Linked DNA regions of Glaciimonas sp. CA11.2. The protein of the gene in region 1 interacts with the protein of each later gene in a pairwise test. Links are inferred from orthologs where the notes say so. Each region holds a gene or a part of one and is shown on either strand. Other genes may lie near its edges. The genes, in order: uvrB and uvrA.

Evidence for each region.
Region 2: the proteins of uvrB (region 1) and uvrA interact in binary tests that used the Escherichia coli proteins (3 or more experiments, as listed by UniProt). The link is inferred for Glaciimonas sp. CA11.2 from one-to-one orthologs.

What each region holds. Positions count from the first base shown.
Region 1 is NZ_JAVIWL010000001.1:5,311,537-5,320,348, forward strand. Bases 5,674-8,637 are described here. They hold uvrB (excinuclease ABC subunit UvrB), read right to left. Parts: upstream 8,221-8,637; coding sequence 6,127-8,220; downstream 5,674-6,126. Other genes in these bases: RGU75_RS23020 (uracil-DNA glycosylase), read right to left, coding at 5,674-5,911; RGU75_RS23030 (amino acid aminotransferase), read left to right, coding at 8,499-8,637. Outside these bases: RGU75_RS22985 (LysE family translocator), read right to left, coding at 1-323; Fe-S protein assembly co-chaperone HscB, read right to left, coding at 360-875; iron-sulfur cluster assembly protein IscA, read right to left, coding at 1,040-1,363; Fe-S cluster assembly scaffold IscU, read right to left, coding at 1,575-1,979; RGU75_RS23005 (IscS subfamily cysteine desulfurase), read right to left, coding at 2,061-3,314; Fe-S cluster assembly transcriptional regulator IscR, read right to left, coding at 3,333-3,827; RGU75_RS23015 (TetR/AcrR family transcriptional regulator), read left to right, coding at 4,182-5,063; more of RGU75_RS23020, read right to left, coding at 5,105-5,673; more of RGU75_RS23030, read left to right, coding at 8,638-8,812. UniProt on the Escherichia coli protein: The UvrABC repair system catalyzes the recognition and processing of DNA lesions. A damage recognition complex composed of 2 UvrA and 2 UvrB subunits scans DNA for abnormalities.
Region 2 is NZ_JAVIWL010000001.1:1,336,217-1,353,629, reverse strand. Bases 7,000-10,381 are described here. They hold uvrA (excinuclease ABC subunit UvrA), read right to left. Parts: upstream 10,050-10,381; coding sequence 7,200-10,049; downstream 7,000-7,199. Outside these bases: RGU75_RS05740 (S8 family peptidase), read right to left, coding at 59-2,557; RGU75_RS05735 (cation:proton antiporter), read left to right, coding at 3,071-5,059; RGU75_RS05730 (alpha/beta hydrolase), read left to right, coding at 5,226-6,161; RGU75_RS05725 (phytanoyl-CoA dioxygenase family protein), read right to left, coding at 6,192-6,962; RGU75_RS05715 (MFS transporter), read left to right, coding at 10,530-11,726; ssb (single-stranded DNA-binding protein), read left to right, coding at 11,758-12,300; RGU75_RS05705 (RHS repeat-associated core domain-containing protein), read left to right, coding at 12,757-13,152; RGU75_RS05700 (DEAD/DEAH box helicase), read left to right, coding at 13,307-16,657; RGU75_RS05695 (dienelactone hydrolase family protein), read right to left, coding at 16,705-17,413. UniProt on the Escherichia coli protein: The UvrABC repair system catalyzes the recognition and processing of DNA lesions. UvrA is an ATPase and a DNA-binding protein. A damage recognition complex composed of 2 UvrA and 2 UvrB subunits scans DNA for abnormalities.

The DNA.
Region 1 (8,812 bases):
CGGGACAGCTTGATTGCGCTGGATACACCCTCGGTCTGGATCGCGGCGGTCGACAGTAGCGTGCAAATTCCCAAATAAATCAAATAGCCAGCACCTGCATATCGCAGCAATGCGTAAGCAGACGGCGACGCTTTAATCAATGCCGCAAATCCGAATACCGCCAACATCGTATGAAAAATCAAACCAGAGCTAAATCCCAATGCTGCGACCAAACCAGCTTTTCTACCCTGCGCAATACCACGCGTTAGAACGTAGATATTGTCCGGACCGGGAGCCAGCGTCAACGTCATTGCTGCAAGTAAAAACAACCAGACTTCAGGCATACTTGCTTTCTGTTTGCGTTATAGACATGGTGAATTTCAGGACTCGAGAAGCGAGAACGTATTACCAATTTCTTCCCCAAACTTCTCCAGAAACATTAATTGCCTCACGTATTGCGCGGCCTTTTCAAAATCTTGTGCATCCAGCGTTGCGGCAATCTGAATCAAATCTTTGGTTCGAGCTAAACGTAATGCCTTATCGAGCCGATCCAAGGCTTCAATGTCCTTGGCGTCCCGCGCATCTTCCAAGGCCTCGCGCCACTCCATCTGCTGCATCAAAAAACTACCCGGCATTGCCGTGTTCGATTCAGCCTGCAAGTCAACGCCGTTTAGCTCGCACATATAGGCGGCACGTTTAAACGGATTTTTGAGAGTCTGATAGGCTTCATTGGCACGCGTCGCCCACTGCATCGCGACGCGTTTTTCAGCGCCGGTGGCATTCGCAAACCGATCCGGATGGATCTGATTCTGAACCTCGTGATACGCCTGCTCTAGCGCCGTAAGATCAAGCGAAAATTGCTGCTGAAGATGGAACAGATCGAAGTGATTTTGCATATTTACTTAAAACAAAAGCCTGTTCTACTGCAACAGGCTTAGTTAGTCCATGAGGGATACAACACGACAGACTTATTAATTAACCATCTGCACTCGCTATGGCTTCAAAATAAGCCTAACGAGCAGCAACACAATCTGCTTGGCCTGATACCCGACCGGTCACATCAAATGGTAAAGCTTTCGCCGCAACCGCACTCATCCTTAACATTCGGATTATAAAACTTGAAACCTTCATTCAATCCTTCACGGGCGAAATCAAGTTCAGTACCGTCAATGTAAGGCAAACTTTTAGGATCAACAAAAACCTGAATCCCGTGCGATTCAAAAACCGCATCTTCAGTCGTCTTCTCGTCAACGTATTCCAGCTTATAAGCCAGTCCCGAACACCCGGTCGTGCGCACACCAAAACGCAAGCCGATACCCTTGCCACGTCTTTCGATGTAGCGATTGATATGCTTTGCAGCTTTTTCAGTGAGAGTAATTGCCATAACCTGTCATCTCTTTCTGTTACTTTTTAGCTAGTTGTTGTCATTGTTCCGGCAACTACAACTACACGGAGAAGCTGCTCTCAGCCAGATCAACAACGACTAACTCGGACTTACGCAAAGCCGTCCCAGCAAGGCGTGCCGACGCAGACAGCACGTGAGTGCGGCAAGGAAAGCACAACGCCGCTGGGGCGACTTTGCGTAAGTCCGAAAATTAGGCTGCTTGTTTGTGTTCTACGATTCCATGCTTCGCTTTGTAGTCTTCAACTGCCGCTTTAATCGCATCTTCTGCCAAAATTGAGCAGTGAATTTTGACTGGCGGCAGTGCCAACTCTTCGGCAATTTGCGTGTTTTTGATCGACATTGCCTGATCGAGCGTTTTGCCTTTGACCCATTCGGTGACCAGCGATGATGATGCAATCGCTGAACCGCAGCCGTAGGTTTTAAACTTTGCATCCAAAATCACGCCATCTGCGCCGACCTTGATTTGCAACTTCATTACGTCGCCGCATGCTGGCGCGCCGACCATACCGGTACCGACAGTGTCATCGCCCTTTTCGAAGGCACCAACATTGCGCGGGTTTTCGTAATGATCGAGAACTTTTTCTGAATAGGACATTTTGCTACTCCTTGTTATGGATCTTGCAGCATAGTAGTCAGTCAACTACGAGCCGAAAAAAATACTAGAATCAGCTAACTTTTAGTGAGCTGCCCACTGGATCGAACTAATATCGATCCCGTCTTTATACATATCCCACAGCGGCGACAAATCACGCAGCTTAGCGACTTTTCCTTTAATGAGATCAATCGTGAAATCAATCTCTTCTTCAGTCGTAAAACGACCGATAGTGAAACGGATCGAGCTATGCGCCAATTCGTCGTTACGGCCAAGTGCACGCAAAACATACGATGGTTCCAGACTAGCTGAAGTACAAGCTGAACCCGACGACACTGCAATATCTTTGATCGCCATGACCAGCGATTCGCCTTCGACGTAATTGAAGCTGATGTTCAGGTTGTGCGGAACACGATGATCCATGTCGCCATTCACATACACTTCTTCCATCGTTTGCAAACCAGTCGCCAGACGATCACGCAGAGCGCGGATACGCACCAGCTCAGTCGCCATTTCTTCCTGTGCAATCTGGAACGCTTCACCCATACCCACAATTTGGTGTGTAGGCAATGTACCCGAACGCAAACCACGCTCATGACCGCCACCGTGCATTTGCGCTTCCAGACGGACACGCGGCTTGCGGCGTACGTACAACGCGCCAATCCCTTTAGGACCGTAAGTTTTGTGTGCTGTGAAAGTCATCAGATCGACTTTCCAGTTTTCCAGATCAATTTCAAGCTTGCCGGTTGCCTGAGCCGCATCGCAATGGAAAATAATACCTTTCTTGCGACACAATTCGCCGATTTCCTGAATTGGCTGAATCACGCCAATTTCATTATTCACCAGCATGACCGATATCAAAATGGTATCTGGGCGAATCGCCGCTTCCAATTGCTCGATGGTGATCAAGCCATTATCTTGCGGTTGCAAATAAGTTGCTTCAAATCCCTGGCGCTCGAGTTCACGGACGGTATCCAGCACCGCTTTGTGCTCGGTCTTGACCGTGATGATGTGCTTGCCTTTAGTTTTGTAAAAATTCGCGGCACCTTTTAGCGCAAGGTTATTACCTTCGGTCGCACCGGATGTCCAGATGATTTCACGTGGGTCAGCCTTCACCAGCGCAGCAACTTGCGCACGCGCATCTTCAACTGCTTTCTCTGCAGTCCAGCCATACATATGGCTGCGTGAGGCTGGATTACCGAATTGCTCGCGCAGGTACGGAATCATTTTATCGGCAACACGCGGATCAATCGGCGTCGTTGCTGAGTAATCCATATATATAGGGAAGTGCGGTGCCTTCAATGTATCTATCAGGCTTTTTTCCAGGGGTGCGTTCATACTTTTTCCAAGCTCCAATCAAGCAACCAGGTGGGAACGATGCATTACCACCACATTTTGTTCAGGGTTTTTCGGTTTTTGGTGCGCTTTTTGGTGCGCTTCTTGCTGATCCACCAAGTCTTTCAACGAAACCGAATCCAGATATTCAACCATTTTTGCATTCAACGTCGACCACAGATCATGTGTCATACATCGACCACCGCCTTGATCAGAGCTGTGACAATTTTCTTTCCCGCCGCATTGTGTTGCATCCAGCGGTTCATCGACGGCAATAATAATGTCGGCGACTGTAACGTCTTTTGCTGGTCGGGCCAGATTATAGCCACCACCAGGTCCACGTACCGACTCCACTATTTTGTGGCGTCGTAACTTTCCGAACAGCTGCTCCAGATAGGATAACGAAATTTCTTGCCTCTCGCTGATCGCTGACAATGTGACAGGGCCGTTACCTTGGCGCGATGCCAGGTCGATCATTGCTGTTACTGCAAATCGGCCTTTCGTAGTCAACCGCATGGAATCTCCGTTCGTAGAACACTCTTTCATTCTTTATTCGGAATACCTGAATAATTTTGTCTAGTATAACAAACTTGAGTGAATCCGTCAGGTATTACCCTATTTTCAAAAATTCATATAAACTTCAATCACTTGCACGATATTTCTATAGCAAAATCTATTCTAATTTGCGCACTATTTGACGATATTTCTTTCAGTCACTCGGATTATTCTGCCTTGCAATGATCACATTCACAGGATACCGCCGGGCAAGACAAAAAAGATCAGCATTTCTTTTAAACGAGGCCGCAAGCAAGCCATCGATAGCACTATAATATCGCCCCTTCCGGTATAAATATTTAGAAGCACAGACGCATGGCCACCCGCAAATCCAAAACACCGCAGTCACCGACCCATAGAGCTGAGAAGAAACGCGCCGATATTTTAAAATCGGCCGGAAAATGCTTCCGCAAAACTGGCTTCCATCAAACCTCCATGCAAGAAATTTGCAACGAGGTCGGCCTTGGACCGGGTGCCGTCTATCGCTACTTCACCGGCAAAGACGCAATTATCGCCGCCATGGCCGAGGACGAACGACGTCAGGCACGCACGATGCTGAGCGAATTTCATGACACCGATAATTTGCCGCAAGCGCTATCTGCCATTACCCAAGCCTTTGCCTTACGCTACGCGGCAACCAGCGACGCGGGGTTGATGACAGAAATCTACGCCGAAGGACTGCGCAACAAAAAAGTCGGCGCCATCATTAAAAAAGCAGAATCAGAATGGGTCGACGGCCTCGCTGACATGTTGCGCACGGCACAAAAACGCAAACAAATTGATCGCAAACTTGATGCAGGGCAAGTCGCACTACTGTTGACTGCCATGTGGGACGGCCTTGTTATACGGCAAGCCTACACACCAAACCCGCCAGAAGCGTTATTAGCCCTGTTTGACAATATGCTCACAAGCTGGCTGACCCGCGACCCAAGCCAGGACAAATCACCTAAAACAACAACAGACCAAAAAACCAAACTACCGGTTGCGCGTCCCGTGACGGAAAAAGCAGCCCAAAAAGCCGAAGACGATCTCCGCCAATCCAATCTGTTCAAACCAGAAAAAAAGAAAGCCGGAAAAAAATCTAGCGAACCAGAAGGGTTGCCAGCTTTGCCATCAATGTTCCCAGAGCCAGACGACACATCAGAAACCGACGAAAATACGGTTGAATTAGACCTTCGCCAAATGAGTCTAATTTGAATGATCATTCAATATTAAGGCTACCTAAAACAAGAACGTAATCAAGCCTTCCGCAACAAGTGCATCGGCCCAAACAGGCCCTGCATACGCGCATTTCCGATAAAGCTCAGATTATAAGGATGCTCTGCCATCATCTTCGGGAATTGCGCAGCCACAGCCAGCGCATTGACTTGCTCGGCAATCTTTCCCCACAACACCAGCGTCGGTAATTCAGGCGCCGCATTCACACTATGATCTGCCAGTCCGCGCAAAACAACTTGCAAAAACGGCAACCACGGCTTAGCCTCCTTGACCGGCGGCACAGAAGATCGAAACACCAAGGTCGCGTTGAGCAACAGAAATCCCTTTGCAGTCAGATTTTTTTGCAGCTCAGCCAGAGTCTGAATTGTCGCAGAAGCACTATTTTGCGCTTGCAATGCAACCCCCACCATCGCATCACCCGCGGTCCTCTCAATATTTAACTGACCGTCCGCGACCAGCAACATTTTCATAAAGTTACGCAGCGACGTTGCACGATTGACGGGCTTTGACAGGCCCTTTTCAGACCACAACGCACCAACCGCACCATCCATAAAACAGACCCCCGTTGCACTCGCATCCCGCGGATAAGGCCCTTCGCCGACCAACACATACTCAACCTCATCCAAAGGCAGCGCAAAAGCAGCAAACAAACGCCCTTGCGTCGGCAAAAAGTCAGACCTTACCAAATCAGGCAGATAGTCAGGATATAGCGCCGCCATCGCCGACAAACCCTCCAACAAAATTGGACGCCAGGAGGGATCAGCAACCTCTAACGCTACATGGATATCCGAAGGAATAACAGCATCAGATGGATCAAGCTTCATCATTTAAAATCAATTTCATCAAGTTGCCTAACGAGACAATATTAAGGCCCAATAAGGTGCCTTAATATTGCGCTTAATAACATGCCTAATAATGCATAAAAATTATTTTAAATAACAATTTTTCACTCTAATTTTTGAATGAATGCTCAAATTTATATTCAGTCTTTTTACAATCTGATTCAAGCTCAAATATCGACGCAATTTAAACATAAAGCATATCAAGTTGGCACCACATTATCCACTCCCGGCGCACCAAACAACTGCTGCTTCAACTGATGCATTTGATCCCGCACTTGCGCCGCCTTTTCAAACTCCAAATTTTTCGCATGATCACTCATCTGCTTCTCCAGTCGCTTGATTTCTTTACTCATTTGCTTTTCACTCATCGACTCATACTTCACGCGATCTTGTGCCGCATGCAACTCCTCCCGCGCGCCCGAAGGACTGTACACGCCATCGATCAGGTCACGAATTTCCTTCCGAATACCAACCGGCGTAATCCCATTTTCAAAATTGAAAGCAACCTGCTTGGCACGACGTCGTTCGGTCTCATCTATTGCACGGCGCATTGAATCCGTCATCCGATCCGCGTACAAAATCGCCGTACCATTCAGGTTACGGGCGGCGCGACCAATTGTTTGAATGAGGCTTCGCTCAGAGCGCAAGAATCCCTCCTTATCCGCATCCAGAATAGCCACCAACGATACCTCTGGAATATCCAGACCCTCGCGCAACAAGTTAATCCCAACCAGCACATCAAACGTACCCAAACGCAAATCACGGATAATTTCAACGCGCTCGACCGTTTCAATATCACTGTGCAAATAACGCACCTTGATACCGTTATCACTCAAGAAGTCAGTCAACTGCTCCGCCATGCGCTTGGTCAGCGTCGTCACCAGAACCCGCTCACCCTTTTTAATGCGAGCGTTCGCTTCGGTCATCAGGTCATCCACCTGACTCAACGCTGGGCGCACCTCGATCAACGGATCGACCAAACCGGTCGGACGCACCACCTGCTCCACCACCTGATCAGCATGCTGTTTTTCGTAATCGGCGGGTGTCGCCGAAACAAAAATCGTCTGCCGCATCTTGCCCTCAAACTCATCGAACCTCAGCGGCCGATTATCCAACGCGGATGGCAAACGAAATCCATAATCGACCAGATTGGTCTTTCGTGCGCGATCGCCGTTATACATGCCATTAAGTTGCCCAATGAGCACGTGCGACTCATCCAGAAACATCAATGCATCTTTTGGCAAATAATCAACTAAAGTCGGCGGCGGATCACCCGCTTTCGCACCGCTTAGGTGGCGCGAATAATTTTCAATTCCTTTAGTGAACCCAATTTCCTGCATCATCTCCAGATCGAATCGGGTGCGCTGCTCAATACGCTGCTCTTCGATGAGCTTGTTTTCACGCCGGAAAAAATCCAGCCGCTCACGCAACTCATCCTTGATAGTCTCAATGGCGCGCAACACCGTACCGCGTGGCGTCACATAATGCGAACCTGGATAAACCGTAAAGCGTGGAATCTTTTGCTTGACACGCCCGGTCAACGGATCAAATAGTTGAAGACTGTCGATTTCGTCATCGAACATCTCAATGCGCAACGCCAACTCCGCATGCTCAGCCGGAAACACATCTACCGTGTCGCCACGCACGCGGAACGTACCGCGCCCAAAATCGATTTCATTGCGGGTGTATTGCATCTGAATCAACCGCGCAATCAGATCCCGCTGGCTCACCTTATCCCTCACGCGCAGGGTCAAAATCATCTGATGGTATTCGCTCGGGTTACCAATACCGTAAATAGCCGATACAGTTGCAACGATTACAACATCGCGCCGCTCCATCAACGATTTTGTGCACGACAACCGCATTTGCTCGATATGCTCATTGATGGATGAATCTTTCTCAATAAACAAGTCTCGCTGCGGTACGTAGGCTTCCGGCTGGTAATAATCGTAGTAACTAACGAAGTATTCCACCGCGTTCTGCGGAAAGAATTCTCGGAACTCGCTATATAGTTGCGCCGCAAGCGTCTTATTAGGCGCAAATATGATCGCCGGACGCCCCATCCGTGCAATCACATTAGCCATCGTATAAGTCTTACCCGAGCCCGTTACACCCAGCAAAGTCTGGTAAAACAGTCCGTCTTCAATGCCCTCAGACAACTTATCGATCGCCGCTGGTTGATCACCAGCCGGCAAAAATGGCTGGAACAATTTATAAGGCGAATTGGGAAACGTGACGATCTTCGAATCATCAATCTTGTTAGAAACCTGTGCAACTTGTGATTTGTCAGCCATGAGCGTCGACCTTTGGTAGAATATGATGTTATTTCGCGCCGCCTCGATTGTGATCCGGCACAGCATTCAACCTGGAGTCTGTCGGACTGTGGGAGTCGAAGCGAGAAATGGGCTGGGCGAGGATAGATTTTGCCGGATTCACAGCGCCAATAGCATGCTATTGGTCAAGAAACTGGTGAAATACGGACCGCCCAGGTCATTTTGTAGTCGATTTCCATAGTCCGGCAAACTCCTAGCTGCAAACCTCCTGTTGGCAGCCAACTTTTTATGTTATCACGATGAACGCTCCTCTTTCAGCCTCCCTCTTCACCGCCATCGAAATGGCGCCACGCGATCCTATCCTTGGCGTCACTGACGGCTTCAACTCTGACAAAAATCCGAACAAAATCAACCTCGGCGTTGGCGTGTACTCCGACGACGATAGCAAAGTACCGCTACTGCAATGCGTACGCAAAGCCGAGGCGCAACTGATAGAAAAACTGTCACCGCGTACTTACTTGCCTATCGACGGTTTAGCCGCGTACGACAAAGCTGTCCAAGAACTAGTATTTGGGGCCGACAGTGCCGTAATTAAAGAGAAGCGCGCCATCAC
Region 2 (17,413 bases), 4.0 Mb from region 1 along the record:
CCGGGTGAATACTTGATGAGCGAGATTGCGTAGCCAGCACGACAGCGCAATCAAACCATTAATGGTTGCATGCCCCACGATCAGCCCACTCAAAGCCCCAACCTTGATTGATGGTATCGGTATAAGCCGGATCGCCCGGTTCCCGTTGCGAATGCCACATTGCAAGATAGATGCGACCGTTATGCTGGACCATATCTCCCCCTTGATAGCTCTGACTTTGCTTCCACAATGGTTTGCATTCTTCCACTGGTATTGGTGCGACGTCATCTGCTTTCACTATTACGGTGTGGTTCTTCTGCGCGCTCAACTTTCCGTCATTTGCGGTGACGGTGAAGTGATACTGTGTCTCCTGTGCCAGTGTAGGAGCAGTGAAAGTGAGTTGCGCGCCATCCGCTATGAATGCCAGTGGAGGCGATACTTTCCAGCTATAAGCTAGCTTGCCGCCATCGGCAGCGCTTGAGCCCGCAGCGTCTAACTTCACCGAAGTGCCGCTTGTTGCTTGCGTGGGACCGCTAACGACGACGACCGGTGGTCGACTTTCTTCCGACTTTTTCACAGTAATTTTTTGCTCAGCGTGCGCTTTACGTCCGCCATGGCTGCTGGAGACATCAATTGTTACCTGATAACTGCCGGCGGCTAATGTTGAAAGCGTCAATTCCTGCTGCGCGCCTTGCAACACTCCCGCACCAGTTGCATCCTGAATTTTCCAGTTATACACCGGGGGTGTACCAGCTTCGCCTTTAAAGTTTGGTGCGGCCTTCAAATTCGCTGCTTGCCCCTGTACGATTGACGTCGGACCGACAATTTCTACGTTCGTGGCTACTACACTTACTTTCATGGTGGAACTGCTTTGCACACCCTTTTTGTTGGTAATGGTGAGTTGATAGATGCTTTCGCCAGTCTGGTGTGTGTTCACGACCGCTTCGGCAATGGCTTTATTTGCATGGCGTAGCGAAAAAGGACCGCTCAACATTTTCCATTGATACGTCGTCGCGTTTTGGCTTTTACTACCGTCCAGTTGATAGGCAAAGGAGGTGCTGGTGGTTGAAACAGCATGTATATCTGCTTTGACAACCGCTTCCGGTACATCAATATCTACCGGCGGCTCGCCTTTATTTAACAACAACTCAACCGCAGCTTGCACGTCCGGTTGCATGCCAATCGGGCGCTGCGCATCAGGAGACGGCAGCGGATGTCCCGTATCTACCAATACCTGGCGCATTTTTTTAGGTGAAATAGCCCCGAGTCCGTGGGCAAATGCAATACTTTGAACTTGTGCGACAGCACCTGCGATGATCGGATTGCTGGAAGACGTGCCGGAGAAAGTATGGCTGTAAATGTCGTTGGAGCAGTCTTTACCGCTGCATGACGTGGTTGTAACGTCTCCGCCCCAACTGAAGAGATCAACCCGGCTTCCATACTCTGAGAAACTGGCGCGTTGTCCACTTCCCGGATTTGCCGCACCGGCGTAAATAGCCCCAGTGTCATTCAGATTGCGATCATATCGACCCTTAAAATAAGGGTGATCGAGGTTGATATTGCCGTTGCCGGCAGCAATAATGACATGCACCCCCTTTTCTTGCGTTAGGTAGCTAATTTCATCGGCCACAGATTGAACCGATTCAATGGGTAAGAAACAAGCGTAACGATTTTCTTTATCGCAGACTTCAATTGGAATGGGCAACGGCGGCCCAAAGTGGATGCCAACCTGGACTACATCTCCTGGTTGTAAATGTTGGCCCAGATTAAACAAGCTTCCTCCTCCTGGCTGAGAAAATTTGCTATAGCCTGCTTGCGCTTTTGGCACAAATCCTGTGGTACCAAAACCATTGTCTTTCGAAAACATAATTCCCGCACTCATCGTGGCATGGGAGTTCGGGGCGCGCTCCGCCACTTCCCCGTGTTGCAGAAAGGGACGAGGCAAATCAGCGTGATCATAAGACCAATGGTTCCATTCAGTTGAGATAATGCGTACGTATTCCCCGTCACCGCCAGGATAAGCGCGCGCCGCAATCGCATTCAAGCCGCCCAGTTTAAATCCGCCTTTAGACGTTGCGTCTTGCATATAAAGCTGGCGCGAAGTGTAATCGGGAGTGGCGTTGGATCCTGCGGTACTTTGTTTTGCATCTGTTTTCGGCACCCCAGCAACGACAAAATTCTCGTCTTGACGTGCTAATTCCGGTGCAACTTGGGCCGACTCGACTAGCGGGTTATTTCTTAAATCCGCCAACATTTCATTTACGGCATCGTTTGACTTACCGCTGGTATCGATTGCGTAATAGCGCGTCAGATTGTGCCGCTCCATTGCGGCTATCTCATCGGCTGAAAACGTCATCGGCACAGGAAATATTGCATTGAGACGCGGTGCAATTTGTTCTAATTGGTGTAGTGCAGCGGAGGTTCTTTTAGGTAATTGCTGTTGCGACTCTAGTGAAGTAATGGTGGCGCGTAAGAGCACGGTAATGCTGGTCGGCTCAACCTCTTTCGCGTGTAGCGGTCCTGAGAATAGCGCGCCAATCGTGGCGCATAGAAATAGTTTCGTGAACGTATTTTGCATGATGGTAACAATTTTCTTTAATAGGTCGCAAGCGAACCCGTGCGTCGCATTGGCGTACGTTTAAACGGCTTTAGTAACAAAGTCGGCGGGAGTTTTTGGCTGGCTTAAAACGGCTTCAGTTACGTTTAAGCCAGTTTTTTGCGGCAATTTGACGCCACGCATTCATTGGCGGGACATAGCGTGAACCAGCCCCGGAATTATCAGTTTTTGTATTGCAGCAGGCTAGGAGACAACCAGCCTGAATCGCAGAGAAAGTGTCTTGTTTTTATGTGGAATATTCTCGGCCTCTGAAGAGTCACCACCGGAATGTCTCTTGCGATAAACGTTCATTACGCAAATGCGGCCAAAAGATTTTGGCATCAATGACACTGATTTCTAAGGTATAAACGAATTATCAATCGCAAAAATTGTCCGTATCATTTAAGACAATGCAATGCGACATACAACACCATCGCTGTGTAGATTAAGTCGTGAAATTCTTTTTATTGTTAATTAATTAAGAACTGAGCAAGCATGCTTTCTGGTTTAGAACTGACTATTTTGTTACTCGGATCCGCGGTATTAGGTGTCGTGGCGTTTCGTATGTTCCACTTGCCACCAATGTTGGGCTACCTGACTGTCGGTATACTTATCGGCCCGCACGCACTTGGGTTTGCCGAGGACAATGAAACCACGCATACGCTGGCGGAATTCGGTGTCGTGTTTTTAATGTTCTCCATCGGATTGGAGTTTTCATTATCCAAACTGTCAGCGATGCGCCGGATCGTCTTCGGACTTGGCATGGCGCAGGTATTGTTGACGATCGGCGCGACAATGTTGTTTGGTTGGATGGTCGCCTATATATTGCCGCAACTGACCAATATCAGCTGGCAAGCCGCCTTCGCATTGGGTGCTGCGCTGACCATGTCCTCCACCGCCATCGTCTCAAAACTGTTGACTGAGCGGCTGGAACTGGAGACAGAACACGGACGCCGCATCATCGGCGTCTTATTATTTCAGGATTTGGCGCTGGTGCCGTTACTGATCATCGTTCCCGCTTTAGCAAAAAATTCCGGTGACCTCGCCGCAACGCTGGGATGGGCCAGCGCCAAAGCGGTGATCGTGCTCGTATTGTTGCTTTTCATCGGACAAAAACTCATGCGCGGCTGGTTTCAGATTGTCGTCAGACGGCGTTCGCAAGAGTTGTTCATGCTCAACTTGCTGCTGATCACTTTAGGCGCCGCATGGATTACCGAGCGCGCTGGTTTGTCGATGGCGCTTGGCGCTTTTATCGCGGGTATGTTGATTTCAGAGACCGAATATAAGCATCAGGTTGAAGAGGATATCAAATCATTCCGTGACGTCTTGTTGGGCCTGTTTTTTATTACCATCGGCATGTTACTCAACATACGGCTAGTCATTGAACATTGGTGGCTGGTATTGCTATTGTTGTCCGGGCCGGTATTACTTAAATTTGGCCTGATTGCGGCGCTCTCAAAAATTTTCGGCTCTACTACCGGTGTCGCACTAAGAACGGGTTTGGCCTTGGCGCAGGCGGGCGAATTTGGCTTTGTGCTGTTGAGTCAGGCCGGTGGCTTGCATTTGATGGATCCTCTGCTGATCCAGTTAATTCTCGCATCGATGGTGCTGTCGATGCTGGTTGCACCCTTTATTTTAAATAAATCAGACGCCATCGTCATGAAGCTTTCCGCTAACGAATGGATGATGCAATCGCTAGCGCTGACCCAATTGGCGACCCGCACCATGTCGACCAAGAAGCACGTCATTATTGCCGGTTTCGGCCGTAGTGGCCAAAGTCTGGCCACGTTACTTGAAGAAGAAGGGATTGGTTATCACGCGCTTGATCTCGATCCAGATCGCGTGATTGAAACGCGCGGAGCTGGCGCGCAAGTTTCCTACGGCGATGCGTCACGCAAGGAAAGTCTGGTCGCAGCCGGGATACATCGGGCAGCGGCATTGGTCATCACCTATGCCAACACGCCATCGGCGTTGCGCGTGCTGCACCATGTCCACGAACTGGCGCCGGAATTGCCTGTGATTGTGCGAAGCTACGATGATACGGATCTTGATAAGTTGCGTGCGGCAGGCGCTGCTGAAGTCGTGCCAGAAGCATTGGAAGGTAGCCTGATGCTGGCATCGCATGCGTTAGTGATGTTGGGTGTACCGTTGCGGCGCGTTGTGCATCGGGTGCAAGCATCCCGTGATGAACGTTACGCTTCCCTGCGAGGATACTTTCACGGCGTAGGCGATGCGAGTGATATCGACGACTATTTGCAGGAAAGACTGCATTCCGTGACCTTATTAGAGGGCGCAAAAGCGGTCGGAAAGTCATTGGCCGCGCTTGATCTGGCAAAAGTCGGAGCAGAAATCAGCAGTGTTCGTCGTGGCAAGGGCCGACTTAATATTACGCCCGAGACAGTGCTTGAAAGTGGAGATATCATCATTTTACGTGGTGCTGCCGAGGGTATTGCCAAAGCGGAAGAACGGTTGTTCGCCGGCTAAATTAGGCGGCCGTTAGTAAATTATGCCTGAATCTATTGTGGCGTTTAGTCACAGTAATGCGTGAATTCGCTTGAATTATTTGAAAAAGTTGAATCCATCACCGATATTTTGTCGTATAAATAACGTCAATCCACAATTTAATGTGGTGATGTTATGGAGTTAGTCCATGGTTCTTTTGTCAAAAATTGCATTAATTTTCTGCGCGGTGACGTTGGCTTTGGTAGCGACGGTTGCCTGTTCGCCGCTCACCGCGATCAATGCGTTGACGACCGAAAGTACTTACGACAAAACCAGTGACGTTGTCTATGGCGCGAATGACCGTAATCAACTAGATATTTACACTCCTAAAAATCTGCATGCCGCCGCGCCGGTCGTGGTATTTTTTTACGGCGGCAGTTGGAGTAGCGGGGCGCGTGGCGATTACGCGTTTGTGGGAGAGGCGCTGGCCTCACGCGGCGTCGTCGCTGTTGTAGCCGACTATCGACTCTATCCCGAAGTCCGCTACCCGACATTTCTCGAAGACGGCGCACACGCAATAGCGTGGACAGTCAGGGAAATCTCAAAATACGGTGGCGACCCCAAAAGGTTGTATGTCATGGGTCACAGTTCGGGTGCCTACAATGCGGCGATGTTGGCGCTTGACCCGCGTTGGTTAGCCGAGGTTCATCTGACGCCTGCCGTGCTGCGAGGATGGATTGGATTGGCTGGCCCTTACGATTTCCTACCGATTGAAAATCGCGGGGTGCGACCAGTATTTTTCTTCCCCAATTCACCCGTTGATTCTCAGCCCATTAATCACGTAACCTCGTTAGCGCCTCCGACGTTGTTAATTGCGGCGAATACCGATAGTTTGGTGAACCCAGTCCGCAATACCGGCGGCTTGGCAGCCGCATTGCGGACTGCGCATGTGCCCGTGTCTGAGCAATATTTTGACCATGTCAGCCATGCCACACTGGTCGGTGCGATCTCGCGCCCGTTGCGGGGTTTAGCTCCGGTTTTAGATACTGTCGATAAGTTTATTAAATCCGATGCCGGTCGAATTGCGTCACCTATTTCACCTGATCAAAGTGATCAAAAATCGGTCGCGCTGAATGCGCAGTAAACGCTGAATTTTGCTGCGGAATGGCGCATTTTAAGAGGACAGCACGATATCCTCAGAAGCGGCCGAACGGCTGCCTGGCAATGGCGCATTGGTGATGCCGTGATACGCAAAAACGACTGATTCTTTTATCGCCTGACTATTATTCCTGCCAGCAGCATGGAACAGACCGCTGTGAAAAAAGACCACGTCGCCGGGGTTCAACTGGAGTGCGAAACCTTGCGCAAATAGTGTTTGATTTTCAGCGACATCGGGACGCAAAAAATCAAGGCCATCCATTTGTGATGGCTGAATGTCGAGTCGGTGTGAACCAGGAATAAGACGTAACCCGCCATTGTTTTCGTTTTCATCATCCAAAGCCAACCAGACCGAAATCAACGCATTGCGCGGAAAGGACCAATAGCGGATATCCCGATGCCAGCCGGTCGCAGTGCCGAAGTCAGGATGTTTGGTCATCACGCAATTATGATGCGCCAACGTTAAGCAAACCTGTTCTCCGAGAAGCTGGGCAAGCATCGCTACCAGAAGTGGATTGCCCGCCCATTCCCGAAACGATGCATGACGTTGATAAGCATCCCGCAAGCGCCGCGCGGTGCGCCCCCCAACGCTATCGAGTGAGGTTGGCGCGCCAGCGTAGCCGACCGCGGACTCGTATTCCAGTGGCGCCACCGCATCGCGTAAATGTTGGTTGGTGATCGATGCCATTTCGGCACAATCAATGGTCGACACCAAGCGTGGCAATATCAGAAAACCGTCTGTTTCAAATGCCGCAATTTGTTCGGCGGAAAGAGGGGTGCTGTTCATTACGACGTTCCTATGGTTGGAAGAAAGCGCAAAACGTAAGCAAAACAAAACAAAACAAGGCAGAAGCCGCAGAGCTGATCGATAACGACGCGTTACCGAACATCCAAGTCGAGCGCTATTCGCCGATCCTGGTACGCCTATGTTGCGCCGTACCGGATCGATCTTTGGCGCTTAGCGCTTACTCGCTCTGCTACCTTCCTGTAATGCTATTATCCTCTTGCGCGTGTGCAATTGCTTTTATTTTTCCAACAGCGGGGCGAGATATTTTCCCGTCACACTATTCGGATTTTTAGCCACATCTTCCGGCGTTCCTGTTGCAATAATCAGCCCGCCTCCAGCGCCACCTTCCGGACCCAGATCAACCAACCAGTCGGCGGTTTTAATCACATCCAGATTGTGTTCGATGATCACTAAAGTATTACCCTGATCACGCAAACGATGAATCACTTTCAGTAATAAATCGATGTCGTGGAAGTGCAGACCGGTAGTCGGCTCATCCAGGATGTACAGTGTGCGACCGGTATCGCGTTTGGATAATTCGAGCGACAACTTGACCCGTTGCGCTTCGCCACCAGAAAGCGTTGTAGCGCTTTGGCCCAGACGAATATAACCGAGACCAACATCTAGCAATGTATGCAATTTTCGCGCGATCACCGGCACAGGTTTGAAGAATTCATACGCTTCTTCGACCGTCATTGCCAACACCTGAGTGATATTTTTTCCCTTGTATTGGACCTCTAGCGTTTCGCGGTTATAACGCTTTCCGTGGCACACATCGCAGGGAACATAGACATCCGGCAAAAAGTGCATCTCGACTTTGATCACGCCATCGCCCTGACACGCTTCGCAACGACCGCCTTTGACGTTGAACGAAAAACGTCCGGCGTTATAGCCGCGTTCTTTCGCCATCGGCACGCCAGAGAACAAATCGCGGATCGGTGTAAACAGGCCGGTATAGGTTGCAGGATTGGAGCGCGGAGTACGTCCGATAGGCGCCTGATCGACGGAAATAACTTTGTCGAAATGTTCCAGTCCGCTGATCGATTCATGCGCCGCCGGTTCGGCTTGCGAGCCATATAAATGGCGCGACGCGGCATGATATAGCGTGTCATTGACCAGCGTTGATTTGCCAGAGCCAGAGACGCCAGTGACGCAAGTCAGTAATCCGACTGGCAACCGCATCGTGACGTTTTTTAGGTTGTTTCCGCTAGCGCCGGAGATGATGAATTGTCGATCCGGATCGGCTGGTGTACGCTTTTTCGGAACAGCAATTTTGAGTGTGCCGTTCAGATATTTCGCCGTCAGTGATTTTTTACTTTTGAGAATTTCGGCGAGCGTGCCCTGAGCAATAATCTCGCCTCCATGCACGCCAGCGCCGAGACCCATGTCGACCACGTAATCAGCGGTGCGAATGGCATCCTCGTCATGCTCAACGACCAAAACGCTGTTCCCAATATCACGCAAATGACGCAGCGTTTCAATCAACCGGTCATTGTCGCGTTGATGCAAACCGATGGACGGCTCATCCAGTACGTACATAACGCCGGTCAGGCCAGAGCCGATTTGCGATGCCAGGCGGATGCGTTGCGCTTCGCCACCGGACAACGTATCGGCGCTGCGTTCCAGCGACAAATAATCGAGTCCGACATTGTTGAGGAAGGTCAAACGTGAAATGATTTCCTTGATAATCCGGTCGGCGATTTCTTTCTTCGCGCCGGTCAGTTTCAGCTTTTCAAAGAAATGCAAAGTCTCGCGCAATGGCGTCGCCGCCACCTCGTAAATGGCGCGCTCTTGCTTGCCATTGCCGACCTTAACGAAGCGTGCCTCGATTCGCAGACGCGCACCGTGGCAGGACGGACACTCTTTCTCGTTGATGAACTTGGCAAGCTCTTCCTTGACCGCCATCGAATCAGTTTCGCGGTAGCGGCGCTGTAGATTGTTGACCACGCCTTCAAAGGTATGATCTTTGATCACTGCCTTGCCACGCTCGTTAATATACGTGAACGGAATCGTCTCGCGCCCCGAACCATACAACACAACTTGCTGCGCTTTTTCAGGCAGTTTTTCAAATGGCATATCCAGATCGAATGCGTAATGCGCAGCAAGATTCGATAACATCTGGAAGTAAAATTGATTGCGTCGATCCCACCCTTTTACTGCACCACTGGCAAGCGACAGGTTCGGAAAAGCAACGATCCGCCTGGGATCAAAGAACTCGATATGACCAAGCCCATCACATTCCGGACACGCGCCCATCGGATTGTTGAAAGAGAACAGGCGTGGCTCAAGCTCTTGCAGAGAATAGCCACAAGTCGGGCAGGCGAATTTGTTCGAAAACATGTGTTCAGCGCCGCCATCCATTTCCAGTGCAATGGCGCGTCCTTCGGCCAGACGCAATGCGGTCTCGAAACTTTCTGCCAATCGCTGCTTGATGTCCTCTTTTACCTTCACGCGATCAATCACCACGTCAATGGTGTGCTTCTCGGTTTTTTTCAGCTTCGGCAAATCATCGACTTCATAAATCTTTGCCTTGTTAGTACCGCTTTGAATCCGGAATCGAACAAAACCTTGCGCTTGCATGTTTTCAAACAGATCGACATGTTCGCCTTTTCGATTCGCCACCACTGGCGCCAAAATCATCAGCTTGGTCTCATCCGGCATTGCCAGCACCGCGTCAACCATTTGCGACACAGATTGCGCAGCTAACGGTTTCTCAGGATGATCAGGGCAATAGGGCGTGCCAACCCGTGCGTACAGCAGACGCAAATAATCGTGAATTTCAGTGACGGTACCGACCGTTGAACGCGGATTGTGCGAAGTCGCTTTTTGCTCAATAGAAATGGCAGGAGAAAGACCTTCGATCAAATCGACATCCGGTTTTTCCATCAACTGCAAAAACTGGCGCGCATAGGAAGACAGTGATTCGACGTAACGACGCTGACCTTCCGCATACAGCGTATCGAAAGCCAGCGACGACTTGCCAGAACCAGATAAACCGGTAATGACAATCAGTTTATTACGAGGCAAGTCCAGATTGATGTTTTTGAGGTTGTGCGTACGTGCACCCCGGATGCGAATTTCTTCCATTAACAGCTTTCTGCGTAAATATTTACGGCGATAGTTTATGTTGGAGTTGCAGCTTACTTGTTCTGAATTACCGCTTCGTTACCGTCGAGCCCGGCGTCTAACTAGCATTAAAATAATACCTAAGCATCTCTGGCAATCACATCTCGTACCAGCCGAAACATGCGTGGGATCAGCCATAAGCCAGTAGATTCTTTAAGCGCCTTGCCAGATTTGTTTATTAACTGCCAAGCAATCAACGGAAAAGGGTCAACCTGATATCATAACGGGTTTCGAACATCGTCGTCATATACGCCGCTATACTTTAGTCCTTGGATGAAGATTGCACAGACGAATGCAATGTCGCCAACGCCCTCAATTACCCCCATTTACTCGCCTTGCTAGCAAGGCATGACAAAACTCCACATGACTAGCTCGTTATCTACACCCGCCATTGCCCCAAGGGCAGAATCAGATCCAGGCTCTCCTGACGATAGTCAACGCATGAATAGCGCTGAAATTCGATCGAGTGCATCTCTCGCGTCGATTTTTGCTTTACGTATGTTGGGTTTGTTTTTGATTTTGCCAGTGTTCTCGGTGTACGCCAAAGGCCTCCCGGGCGGTCAAAGTGCAACGCTGGTTGGTCTTGCTATGGGGATTTACGGATTGGCGCAATCGTTCGGACAAATTCCGTTTGGTGCAGCGTCCGACAAATATGGTCGTAAAAAAATCATCATCATCGGCTTGATCCTGTTTGCAATTGGATCCTTCATAGCCGCTGCTGCACCCAATATCTATTGGATCATCATTGGACGCGCAGTGCAGGGCGCGGGCGCGATATCAGCCGCCATCACGGCCTTCATTGCCGACTCCACGCGCGAAGAGCATCGCACCAAAGCCATGGCCATGGTTGGCGGCTCGATTGGTCTGACCTTCGCCTTGTCGATGGTCGCTTCGCCGTTGTTGTATGAATGGGTGGGAATGGGCGGTATTTTTGCTATCACCGGGATATTGTCGCTCGCAGCCATTGCCATGATCATTTTCGGTGTGCCTGACGCGCCATTGATAAAAGTTAAGCAAGTCTCCTGGTCGGAAATTCTGCGCAATGGCGAGCTGATGCGGCTAAATGTTGGCGTGTTCTCTCTGCATCTGACGCAAATGGCGATGTTCGTCGTGATGCCATCCGCCTTGGTGCAATACGCAGACTTGCCAGTTACGCAACACTGGAAGATTTATTTGCCGGTTGTGTTGATCTCTTTCGCATTGATGCTGCCGCCCGTCTTTGTTGGCGAAAAGCAAGGCAAGATGAAGCAAGTATTCGTTGCCGCTATCGCTATGCTGTTGGCAGTGCAGATCGGCATGTGGCTGGCATTCTCCCAAGCAACCGTGCATTGGCCGTTATTGGTTGGTTTATTGCTGGCATTCTTTATTGCGTTCAATGTGCTCGAAGCCAGCCAGCCGTCGCTGGTCTCGCGTATCGCGCCGCCCGGAGCCAAAGGAGCGGCGCTGGGCGTCTACAACACACTTCAGGCGCTCGGCCTCTTTTGCGGCGGTGCCATAGGCGGTTTACTTAAACAACACTTTGGCACGCCCTCCGTATTCATTTTGGGTGGAATTTCAACCCTGTGTTGGCTTATAATCGCTTCCGGAATGATAAATTTACCGCGTCGTGGTAAGCCAGCCACCGCGGTTACACATTAAATTATAGTTAATCAAGATTTAGGAGAAATATATGGCGTCGGTCAATAAAGTCATCATCGTCGGTAATCTAGGCCGCGATCCGGAAACCCGCTACATGCCGAATGGCGAAGCGGTGACCAACATCGCCGTGGCGACTACGGAAAGCTGGAAAGACAAAAATAGTGGCGAAAAGAAAGAATTGACCGAATGGCATCGTATTACTTTCTATCGCAAACTGGCTGAAATCGCCGGGCAATACCTGAAAAAGGGCTCGCAAATCTACATCGAAGGCCGTCTGCAAACCCGCAAATGGCAAGATAAAGAAGGCGTAGAGCGTTACACAACCGAAATCATCGCGGATTCCATGCAGATGCTAGGTAGTCGCCAAGGTCAGGGCGGCGCCTCAATGGATGACGGCGGTTACGATGGCGGCGATGCACCACGTCAAAGCGGCGGCGGATCGTCATACAATAATGCACCATCCGGTAACGCTCCTTCACGCCCGGCCCAAGCGCCCGCATCCCGTCCGGCACAAGCACCTGCTTCGCGTCCGGCACCGAACTTCTCGGATATGGATGACGATATTCCATTTTGAGACCCTACTAACTGAATTTGTAAAACAAGACCCGCTAAGTCACTGATTTAGCGGGTTTTTTAATTCTTACATTTTTTCTTCGACGACCATACATGATAAATGTCGCAAGTTAATCTAGAAAGGTGTGAGTAATGAACTGCCTTTTCGCTCCAAAAAAGTATCAAATCCCCGCGATTATCGTATCGGATAGGCGTGATGCTGAACATTCCTTGAGTAAGTAATTCCCCTAACTCAATAGTTCAACGCCATCCATAGCGCAACAACCCCGCCTATTATTTAGCACGAAATTTCAAATGCAATATTTGGGAGGTGGGATGTATGGGGCAATCTGTTGAGTGGGATGAGGATCATTTACAGAAGCAAGCAGTGCAGCAAATTTCGGCATTATTATTAAAGCACTAACACGCTGCCGATATCACGGCTGGAAATTTTTCACCGTCGTCGTATTGATAACTCTTGCCGGTCTCGGCGGCACAGTCGCCAGCGTACAGGCGACACCCAGCAGATCGGGAGACGGACCACTTTTATAATTACTATCGGGATTATGATCCGCAGTGGGGACGGTATTTGCAGAGCGACCCGATTGGGTTGGAGGGCGGGATTAATACGTATGGGTATGTGGGTGGAAATCCGGTTTCGTGTAGTGATCCGTTTGGGTTAAATCCCGTTGCTGGCGCTATTGGCGGTGCGGGAATTGGCTCTGCGTTTGGACCGGTCGTTGGCGGTGTCGTTGGGACGGGTGTTAGTGCTTGGTTTGGCCGGAATGTGGTTGGGCCGATTATTAACCAAAATGGTTCTGGCGATCCTATTGTCTATCCAGAGATTCCGACTGCCGCAGTTGAACGACGATAGTTACATACGTCCAATGAAAATTGGGCATTTCGTTCGCATGACTGATTCGTCATCTGTAAGTATCACGAATTTTTCTTGCTGAATCCTTCACTCCCTTTTTAATGAGTTGCTGACAAGAAAGCAGTGTTTTCATTTTCTTGCGCACACAAAAAATATGACCTCCGAATATATCAAAACACTCCGTTACTGGTTTGACGTCGAAGCCCTAATGTATCCGGATATCCCCAAAGAAAATGTTAAGCGACGACGACGCGCCTTTAAGAAACAATACGCTGAGCTGCTACCGTGGCAGGTGCCGCCCTATGACACACGCCAAGAGGAGTTTAAATATTTTGTTTATTTTGGAGTGGTCGATAAAAAAATATTGGAGAAGGAACTATTAAAGCTGTATGCCGGCGCAGAGGATGCCGAAAATTACTCAGGAAATCAAAAGCGTAACGTATACGGGAACACATTCCTTTGTGCCATCGAAATGACCGGCGCTGGCGGTCCGGTTGTTTCAAGTTTGCAATTGGCTGCATATGCCATCGCGTTTGCCGAACGAAAGAATCAAAAAAGATACGATTACGAAGCAATCTCTTTTTTGCTCAAGACAAAGATTGAGAACCTTCTATCACGAGACCACGACAGTGTCGTCGACGGGTACTGGTTCGAGGAAATTATTGAAATTCTGATTGAAGAGTTAGATTGGAGCCCGCGAGCGCTAATGGCTTCGTCTCAAATATACGTCCACACGATCCCTCTGCTTAATGAGAATGGTAGGACCATCTCGCCACCGACTGAAATGGACCCAATTAATTCGTTCTATCTTGAGGATATTCAGCGGATTCTGAACCTCGGGGAAAGAGGTTCAGAATCACAGCAAATAAAGAGATATTTGCAAGATGAGCGGCCTATGGCGCAAAAGATTGATGTGAGTCAACTGGACATAGCGAATCGCCTCTTGTCCGCAGAGAAATTTCCTTTGGGGCGCTGGCCGTCTGAGTTCCCGCTGTTCATGATGCAGCAGGTTGCGGTCAACACTGCGCTGCATGAAATGAAAGATGGAGGAATTTTTTCGGTAAATGGTCCACCAGGTACGGGAAAGACAACGCTGTTAATGGATGTTATCGCTGCCCGTATTATTGACCGCGCAGAAGTTCTAGCGTCTTTTGCCAATCCAGCAGAGGCATTTTCTCGCAATGAGCAGCGCGTCGAATATCCTGAAACGAGTAAGTTACCTGTGGGTGACGGCTGTTACTTGGTGGATCAACGATTATTAGATTTTGGTATCGTAGTTGCTAGCGCAAATAACAATGCGGTCGAAAACATTACGCGTGATCTGCCTAACATCAAAAAGGTCTCTTCAACGTCACTCACCATAAACGGCACCCCGTTTAATTATTTCGGCGCTATTGCCGAATCGATTGTCAATGACGAAGCGAATAAGCGAAAGAAAAGTAATAAAATGTCCTCTGCCTACGGGGATGTTATCAGCAGCGCGGAAGATAAAAATCTCGAAGAGCAAATCTCTATAGAGCAAGACCTGATGAAATGCTGGGGATTGATATCAGTACCTCTCGGAAAGAGGGCAAACTGCAATCTCGTTGCTGAAAAGTTGAGGCGGTTGAGTGAAAAGGGAGGATTGTCAGGGGCTCTCGACGCTGAGCCTTCAAATGATCTGAATTGGGAGCAAGCGCGTACACAATTTCGGACCGCGATGGATAACGTGCGGGCCACACAAGCCAAAATGTGTGAATACGAACTTAACTTATCCCGATTGAATGTCGCAGTAAAATCATTCTCTGATTCAGAGGAGCGCTTAAGGCAGGCGCTCGATAACTTAACGCCGGTGGTGAAAGAGCGAGAGGGTTTAAAACGAAGGCTCTCTGACATAGAAACGCAGGCAAAATCTACCCTTGATGCGCGCACAATACTCCATCAAGAATGGCCAGTTTTGCGCCAAATCTTAAAATGGCTATTTGCCCGAGAAGAATACCGAAAATTTCGCACACGACAGATTGTGCTTTCGGATGCGTCCAACACTCTTTGGCAGGCCGCCGCAGGCTTAAGAAGAAATTGCCTTGAAATTGAGGAGCGTGCAGCAAAATTGGAGCGAATCCTCTCTGATGCACGACTCGCTGTTGCGGCATCCGCGAAGGAGGTGACGCGTATTGAAAAATCCACTGCATCGCTCGTGGAAACCCTGGGTGTGGCCGCGCATGACCATACGGGTTTTAAATCCTTACCAATAGACGTTCAACAAACGAGTCTGCCCCGCAATAACACTCTCTATCAAGAGGCGCGTGCCGCGGTTTTCGTTGCAGCGATGCATTTGCATAAATCGTTTATGAAGCATGCGGGAGAGGCGTTTGATATAAATTTCCAACTTGCACTCGGCATGCTTGAGCGGCAGCCGCATGTTCAAGAGTTGCTGCCGACGATGGCACCGCACTTCTGGGCAACATTTTTTTTGGCAGTGCCTGTCGTTTCTAGTACATTCGCGTCGTTTCCTCGTTGTTTTGGCAATCTTGGAGAAGGTGCAATAGGGCTTCTTCTCATTGATGAGGCCGGTCAAGCAGTGCCATCTAATGCGCTTGGTGCAATTTGGCGCTCAAAACGTGCCCTCCTTGTCGGAGACCCGCTGCAGGTTGAGCCGGTGATTACAGTGAACAGAAAACTAGATAACGAAATATTGAAATATCATGGTGCACCGATACGCCATCTCCTGACAGAATACTCCGCACAGCATCTGGCAGACCGCGGTAATTCCCATGGCTCGCACGTGACGCAATATGACGGAGCAGAGCTGTGGGTCGGTTCACCTTTACGCGTTCATCGACGATGCGTTGCTCCAATGTTCTCATTGTCGAACGCTATTGCCTACAATAATAAGATGGTATTTGGTCCCAACCCAAAAGATGAAATAGCCAACACAATCTCTCGGCCTCTGTTCGGGCGTTCCCGATGGATTCATGTGGAATCGGATGACTTCGATGAGCATTTCAGTACCGCCGAAGGCTTAGTTGCCACGCAAATTGTTATTCGATACCAACAAAAAAAATGGGTAAATCAGATCGATGGCTTGCCAGATATCTTCGTCATTTCGCCATTCAAGTCAGTTGCTGACGGACTGCAAAATCTCCTTGCTGAGCGACTCAAAGAATGGGCTCCACAGGCAGATGAAGGCGCGGTCAAGAAGTGGCTCAAGAGCCATGTTGGAACAGTTCACACATTCCAAGGAAAGGAATGTGAATCTGTAATCTTTGTCCTGGGCGGGCAAACTGCCGGAGCCATAGGATGGGGCGGAAACAAGCCAAACATTATCAATGTCGCAGCCACAAGGGCAAAGCGACGTTTCTACGTAGTGGGGAATCGCAAAAAATGGGAGACTTCGACCTTTGGTGGGGAATTAACACGCGCGTTTTCCTCTGATGGTAAAGATGACCAATTTGTCGCCGATGCTGTTAGGAACGCATCGGCTCAGAATAAGGCTGCGCCGTTAATGCCGATGTATCTCCCATAGAAATTACCTTGAGTTCTATTGAAATTTTGGTTTGGGTGATGGCAACTTTATTGCAATGTCGCGTTTGCCGAGGCGTTAATCGGAGAGATCCCTGTGTCCGTCGGCATGCCGATTCCCTTTAAAAATTTTTCCGTTTCCGGCCACCAAATGTCCACGCCGTCCTGACTGCTGCTCATGCCGTGTGAATCGTTTTTAAATGGGCCGTAGGCGATTAATATGGCTTGACCGCCAGCAGCATTATAAGCAGCAAGCATTTTGGTGGCGACTTCCGGATTAAAGTAACTATCGTTCGCGCCGTAAAACCACACACTAGGCACCTTTGTCTTCGCGCCATAGTCAGCAAAAGCATCCACCAATGCAGATCGCCATGTGCAATCCTCGAGGCGCAGTCCTCCTGCAAAATTGATCAATCCCTTCACGCCGGGAAAATTGCGCGATCCGAATGCCATTGTGGTCAATCCGCCGTGTGATTGGCCCGCAATGATAATGCGCTTTTTATCAGCCCAGGGTTGGGCTAGCGCGTATTCCAGCGCACTTTGCAAATCATCGGCCTGCGCGCGTCCGTTACCAGCAATATTGCATCCACCCGCGACGTAAAGGCCGGTGGATTGAGAAAAACCTTTGCGCATCGGGATCACCACCGCATAGCCGCGTTTGACAAATTCTCTGCTGATGACCGTGTAACGCGCACGTGGTTGAAAATGCGGATTGCCCGCAGCCTTGCCGTGATTCATTATCAGCAAGGGAAAAGGGCCT